3 regions of the Pseudoalteromonas sp. BSi20439 genome follow, and region 2 is predicted to be linked to each of the others. Evidence: predicted binding sites of a transcription regulator. Region 2 holds the regulator's gene; each other region holds the start of a gene.
The links. Region 2 encodes FliA, which starts transcription of late flagellar genes. Its sites were predicted from a motif close to CTAAAGNTNNNNNNNNNNNNGCCGATA; they were not measured.
Positions count from the first base shown of each region.

Region 1: the regulator FliA is predicted to act here: its motif matches at 1,377-1,403, upstream of pomA (flagellar motor protein PomA).
Region 3: the regulator FliA is predicted to act here: its motif matches at 1,104-1,130, upstream of fliS (flagellar export chaperone FliS).

Region 1 is NZ_BADW01000117.1:73,839-76,115, reverse strand. Features, by position in the region: gene P20439_RS11135 (flagellar motor protein MotB) at 1-553, opposite strand, end outside; gene pomA (flagellar motor protein PomA) at 556-1,323, opposite strand; gene xseB (exodeoxyribonuclease VII small subunit) at 1,626-1,868, shown strand; gene ispA ((2E,6E)-farnesyl diphosphate synthase) at 1,871-2,277, shown strand, end outside.
Region 2 is NZ_BADW01000067.1:20,400-22,676, forward strand. Features, by position in the region: gene P20439_RS06335 (MinD/ParA family protein) at 1-713, shown strand, start outside; gene P20439_RS06340 (RNA polymerase sigma factor FliA) at 740-1,450, shown strand; gene cheY (chemotaxis response regulator CheY) at 1,491-1,874, shown strand; gene P20439_RS06350 (protein phosphatase CheZ) at 1,891-2,277, shown strand, end outside.
Region 3 is NZ_BADW01000187.1:3,458-5,734, forward strand. Features, by position in the region: gene fliD (flagellar filament capping protein FliD) at 1-117, shown strand, start outside; gene P20439_RS14865 (hypothetical protein) at 308-631, opposite strand; gene fliS (flagellar export chaperone FliS) at 631-1,026, opposite strand; gene P20439_RS14875 (sigma-54-dependent Fis family transcriptional regulator) at 1,394-2,277, shown strand, end outside.

The DNA.
Region 1 (2,277 bases), on a different contig from region 2:
TTTCTCTAATACGAATTATGATTTGCTGCCCTAAAGATTCAAGCTCAATAGCCCCATCAATAATTTGCTTTTCAAGCTGTTGTGCAATTTTTTTAACTAAGTCATTTATTTGTTCTTGATCGGCAGCAGAAACTGCAGGCGCTGAAGCAACTTCCTCAGAGGTACTACTTGATTCACCACCTCGCTTTTCACCACGTTGCTCTTGACGTCCACCTGCGGAGCTTTCATCTCCCGCCTGAAACTCAAGCATTTGTTGGGTCATTTCAACCGTTTGTTGCTGAATGGTTTCTATAGGAGTTGGCTCAGGTTTACCCGGCGTAAACTCCATAGCAATAACAGATGTCCCTTTTGGAATGTCTTTTACTTCTATTTTATTTTGTACACCAAAAGCAAACTTCATAGAGCCTGCAATTTGCTTAAATTTAAGCACATCCATTTCAGAAAACGCGAGTAAGAGTACAAAGAAGCACATTAATAGCGACATTAAATCGGCAAATGTCCCCATCCATGCAGGTAACCCTGGGGGTGGGCATTTACACTCTTCATCAGACATAATTATTCCTCAGTGTTTACTGCGCGTTTTGACTCAGCCAAATAATTTTTCAAGATCCCTTCGATTACTTTAGGGTTTTGGCCATCTTGAATACCTAATACCGCATCCAAAATAAGTCGCTGGTTCATTGCTTCTTCGTCTTTACGCAATTCAAGTTTTACCTGAATAGGAATAGCGACAACATTCGCCAAAAATGCCCCATATAACGTTGTTAATAAGGCGACCGCCATGGCTGGACCGATTGCTTTTGGGTCATCCATATTTGATAACATAGCCACCAAACCGATTAATGTACCGATCATCCCCATTGCAGGAGCAATATCACCTAACGATTTGAATAAGCTTGCACCCATTTCATGACGAGTTGTTGTGAGGGAAATATCTTTTTGTAATGTTGCACGCACTACATCTGCATCATGTCCATCTACAAGCATATCAACGCCTTTGCGCATAAATGGATTTGGAATTTCAGCCTCTTCTAATGCTAAAAAACCACCTTTACGGGCAGAGTCAGCAAGTTCGACAGCTTTCTCTATTAACGCTTCAGGGGGTTCAATTTTAAACATAAACGCTTTTGCACAAACCTTACCAATGCCAAAAAATTGCGACATAGTAAAGTTAGATAAAACGATAAAAAGGGAACCACCAAACACAATAACCACTGAAGGGGTATTGTAAAACATAGCGACTTCACCGCTACTACTCATAAACATGGACATGACAATTAAGCCAATTGCGCCAAGGATCCCAATAATGGTTGCTAAATCCACATTCCCTCCAAAGGTTTTATATTTTTTCTTCGCAAGCGTTGTTATTAATTGTTTATCGGCAAGATACTGAAATACTTAAGTGATTTTTATGATAACCGAAAAAGTTAAGCGCTCATCTATTTTAGATCAACTATCGCAATCTATCTAACACTCAATTTTAAACATGTTAAAAAATAACTAAGAAGCGCAATAAAACCCAATTAACAGCATTTATCTATCAAAAAACCATATCATTCTTTGACCTAGTTTAGCATTCCCCCTAAAATTGGCGTCTAAATTTATTATGTAAGTTGAAAATAAAGATGGCGACTAAAAAACCTGAAAATTTAAGTTTCGAACAAGCACTAGAAGAGTTAACAACAATTGTCAGTGAAATGGAACAAGGTGATTTATCGCTTGAACAGTCTTTAAAGCAATTTGAGCGCGGTATTGCATTAGCCAGTGCGTCTTCTGGCAAACTTCAACAAGCCGAACAAAAGGTGTCGATATTAATGGGTAATGACGAAAAAGCACCGCTTACTCAATTTGATAACGATATGGAATAATTGTGAGCATAAAAGAACAAATAAAGCTCGCTCAAGATGACGTAGCTAATACGCTCAATCTTTATTTCGAACAACCTCTTGAAAGCGACAACACTATAAAAGAAGCCACACATTATAGTCTAATGAATGGCGGGAAGAGATTACGCCCTTTTTTGGTTTATACCACAGGCAAAATGCTCGGTGCTGAAAAACGTGATTTAGATGTGCTAGCAGCAGCGATAGAATGCATTCATAGTTATTCATTAGTGCATGACGATTTACCCGCTATGGATGACGATGATTTACGTCGTGGCCGTCCTACATGTCATATTGTCTATGGTGAAGCACAAGCTATTTTAGCAGGTGACGCACTGCAAACCTTAGCGTTTGAGCTTATTGCTAAGCACACATTTAAATGCTCAACAGAAGC
Region 2 (2,277 bases):
AACAAGGCAAGCGTGTGCTGGTATTAGATGCTGATTTAGGATTAGCCAATTGTGATGTTATGCTTGGACTACGCGTAGAGCGTAATTTATCTCATGTTTTATCAGGTGAGTGTGAACTCGAAGATATTTTAGTTGAAGGCCCTGCAGGAATTAAAATAGTGCCAGCAACATCGGGTTCGCAAAGTATGGTTGAGTTATCACCTTCAGAGCACGCGGGATTGATACGTGCATTTAGTGAGCTTAACACCGATTTTGATATTTTAATTGTAGATACCGCTGCTGGTATTTCTGACATGGTATTGAGTTTTTCTCGCGCCGCACAGGATGTGGTTGTGGTGGTCTGTGACGAACCAACCTCAATTACTGATGCATATGCGTTAATAAAAGTGCTGAGCCGTGAGCACGGTGTTTACAAATTTAAAATTGTTGCCAATATGGTGCGTAGCTTACGTGAAGGGCAAGAATTATTTGCTAAACTTTCAAAAGTAACCGACCGATTTTTAGATATATCAATGGAGCTGGTTGCAACGGTTCCTTATGATGAGAATATGCGCAAATCAACGCGTCGCCAAAAAGTGATAGTTGAAGTTTTTCCAGGGTCTCCTGCTGCGATTGCTTTTAAAACACTGGCGACAAAAATTGCTAAGTGGCCAACACCTAGTCAAGCCTCGGGTCACTTAGAGTTTTTCATTGAGAAGTTAGTTAGTAACTAACAATGACAATACCGGTGAATAGAGCTATGGGATATCAGTCAACACAGAATTTAAATATGATTGTTGAAAAGCATGCCTCATTAGTCAAAAAAGTGGCGTGCCATTTAATTGCTCGTTTACCGGCCAGTGTGCAACTAGATGATTTGATCCAATCAGGTATGATTGGCTTAATAGAAGCTTCTAAAAACTTTGACGCAAGCAAGGGCGCAAGTTTTGAAACCTTTGCGGGTATTCGCATTCGTGGTGCAATGATAGATGAAATGCGCCGAGGTGATTGGGTTCCACGTTCAGTTCACAGAAAAAGTCGCTTGGTAGCAGAGACAATAGTTGCCCTTGAAAGCAGTTTAAACCGTGAACCCAAAGATATTGAAGTTGCTGAAAAACTTGAAATTTCGTTAAATGAGTACCATCATATTTTAAACGATGTCAATGTAAGTAAAGTTTTAGGTATTGAAGACCTTGGTATTGACGATGATGTGATTACACCTCATGGTCAAGATTTAGCACTAGACAAACCTTTCAATAATGTTAAAAATGAACGGTTTAATGAGTCTTTACTCAGTGCGATAAAGTCGTTACCGGAAAAAGATGCAATGGTGCTTTCTTTGTACTATAACGATGAAATGAATTTAAAAGAAATTGGGCATATACTCGATGTTAGTGAGTCGCGTGTAAGTCAGATACATGGTCAGGCGATGATTAAGCTTAAAGCAAAGATCAATGACTGGATAAACTAGAAGTAAGTAAATAAAGGTTCAGGCCTCACTGGAGGATGTTTTGGATAAAAACATTAAAATTCTTGTTGTTGATGATTTTTCGACGATGAGACGTATTATTAAAAACCTGTTGCGCGATTTAGGTTTTACCAATGTTCAAGAAGCAGATGACGGGTCAACTGCTTTACCTATGTTGCAAAATCAAGTGTTTGATTTTGTGGTAACAGATTGGAATATGCCAGGCATGCAAGGTATTGATCTTTTAAGGGCAATTCGAGCTGATGAAAAATTAAAGCATATCCCTGTTTTAATGGTAACGGCAGAAGCTAAAAAAGAACAAATAATTGCTGCGGCCCAAGCAGGTGTTAATGGTTATATTGTTAAACCATTTACTGCAGGTACATTGAAGACTAAATTAGAAAAAGTGTTCGAACGCTTAGGTTAATGAGAGGGAGAGGCTTATGTCAGCACCTGCTGCGCCTCAGATTACTTTAGAACAAGCTCGCCAATTAGTGGCTTTTTTAGAAAATGGTGAGCAAGATAAAGCGAATCAGTTAATTTTAGAAACAGCTTCACAAGAGCAATCACAGTTATTTGCTGAGGTGGGTAAGTTAACGCGTCAACTGCACGAAGCTTTAAAAAGCTTTGAATTAGATACGCGATTAACAGACATTACCACTGATGCCATCCCTGATGCTAAAAAACGCCTCAACTATGTTATGGAAATGACAGAAAACGCAGCCAACAAAACGATGGATGCGGTTGAAGCAAGCTTACCTTTAGCGCAAGAAATTGCTGACGAAATAGCTGATATCAAGCCAACATGGGATCGGTTAATGAACCGTGAA
Region 3 (2,277 bases), on a different contig from region 2:
CGACTATATAGCCAATACAATGCCATGGATATATTAGTTGCTAACCTAAACTCGACAGGAGGTTACTTGCAGCAGCAATTAGCTAACCTACCGGGTGTGGCTAAAAAGTCTAGCTAAACAATTAACTTTGTTTAGCAAATAAAGCCTGGCTTATGAGTCAGGTTTTTTTATGTTTGTTCGATTGTTAGTAACTAACTGTGTTGTTTTATAGTGAGGTTTGAGGAAATAAAAATACAGAGTGAAAAATCTGCTTAATCACTCTGTAAAGGGGAATAAAATAGGGGGTTAGCTAAGGCAAGAAGTGTTTTTAAATATTAGATTTATACTTATTTACAGCTTTTTTATTTTTTTGATTACCAACTATTTTAACCGCTAATAGTTGCTTTTGATTATCTATTTTAACAGATAGCTGTTCTATTAGGTTAATTAAAAACTCAAGTTCAGTAGCTGAATAATGAGTTTTTTCTCTAGAAAGTGAGCTACTTATGTGAATATCAAGTTTATTATGAATATTCAGCGCTTGCTCAATATCCCAATCTTCTGAGTCAGCAATCAAACTTACTAGCTCATTGCAATATGCTCGAGTCTCACTATCTTTAACTTGTGAGCTTGTAACCCGATTTAAAGACATTACAGTTGTGGTTCTCTTTGTTCGAATGGAATTGCTTCCCAGCCTGACTTAATCTCTTTAATTAAGGTAATTACTTCATCAATTTTATCAATGTTGTTTTCAAGGTTTGCAGTTAATAAGCAACGCTGACAGTAATCGTACAAAGAGTCTAAGTTAGTTGATACTTCATTATTGTCTTCAAAATTTAACACTTGCTGCAACGCACCAAGTAGCACAATACAATCAGAGATTGCGTTGCCTTTTTTTTCTAACTCTTTACGTTCAATAAATCCTTTTGCAGCAGAGAGCTTGCCAACAATATTTACAAACACGAGTTTGACTTGATCATAAGGTGTCATCTCTTTAACGCTGCTAACTGTTATTTGACGGTATTTATTGATTGATGCATGAGCCATAGGTAATTCCTTAAATTTTAATTACATGTTCAGAACTCTAAGCAAGTTTAGTTCCAACATAAGTTTGACTATTACTTTATCGGCCAAAACAGTCACACCTTTAAATAATAATAGCAGTTTTTATGAGTTTTTACTGTGTGAAATCGTATCATTGAAAATCGCATTATATGTCGTTTAATTCATCCTAAGTATGTATGTCACTAAAACTACCCAGGCAATTAATAGTTATAAAGTATTGACTTTGTGCGGCCAGTGTCTGTTTTTTGGCGTTAATGTCAAAAAATCGCCGCTATTGCTTGCATCCAAACCCAACTGGCTTACAATTTGATTAATAAAACAAATTAGTGAAATAAATGGCTCGCTAAAGATGATCTTAATTTTAGATAATAATAACAATCGCTCTATTGGATTATACGCATCGCTTACTTTTATTGGTGAGGCGGTACAGTTGCAAACAGAAGCTGACTTTGAACAGGCATGTAGCCACTATCAAAACAAAGAATGTATTGTGGTGTTAGGTGCTTTGCAGTCTTTAGATCACGAAAGTTTAATTAAACGATACCCAACATTTCCTTTTTTACTCATTGGTGAAACGCTTAAACCTTTGTTGAGTTTGGCTAATGTTGTGGGGTTGATATGTGAGCCATTTACTCATGAAATAACCACACAGCTGTTACACGACTGTCAGCAATATCAGCGCATGTTGCCGCATGAACATAAAAATAATAAAGAGAAAAGCACCTTTGATGGTCTTGTTGGTGAAACCAAAGCCGTAAAAGATTTACGCTTTTTAATTACGCAGGTTGCTAAAACCGATGCTAACGTACTTATTTTAGGTGAGTCGGGCACAGGTAAAGAAGTAGTTGCCCGAAACGTACATTTGCTTTCTAAGCGTAACAAAGGCCCATTTGTACCAGTAAACTGTGGGGCAATTCCTGCAGAGCTACTAGAAAGTGAACTATTTGGTCATGAAAAAGGCGCGTTTACTGGGGCTATTTCAGCACGAAAAGGCCGTTTTGAGTTAGCGCAAGGTGGCACGCTATTTTTAGATGAAATCGGCGACATGCCACTGCAAATGCAGGTTAAGTTACTGCGAGTGCTACAAGAGCGCAGCTATGAGCGCGTTGGTGGTACTAAAGCGATTCAAGCTGATGTGCGTGTTATTGCCGCAACCCACCGAGACCTTGAAAACATGATAGAAAAAGGCTCATTTAGAGAAGATTTATACTATCGCTTAAATGTTTTTCCTAT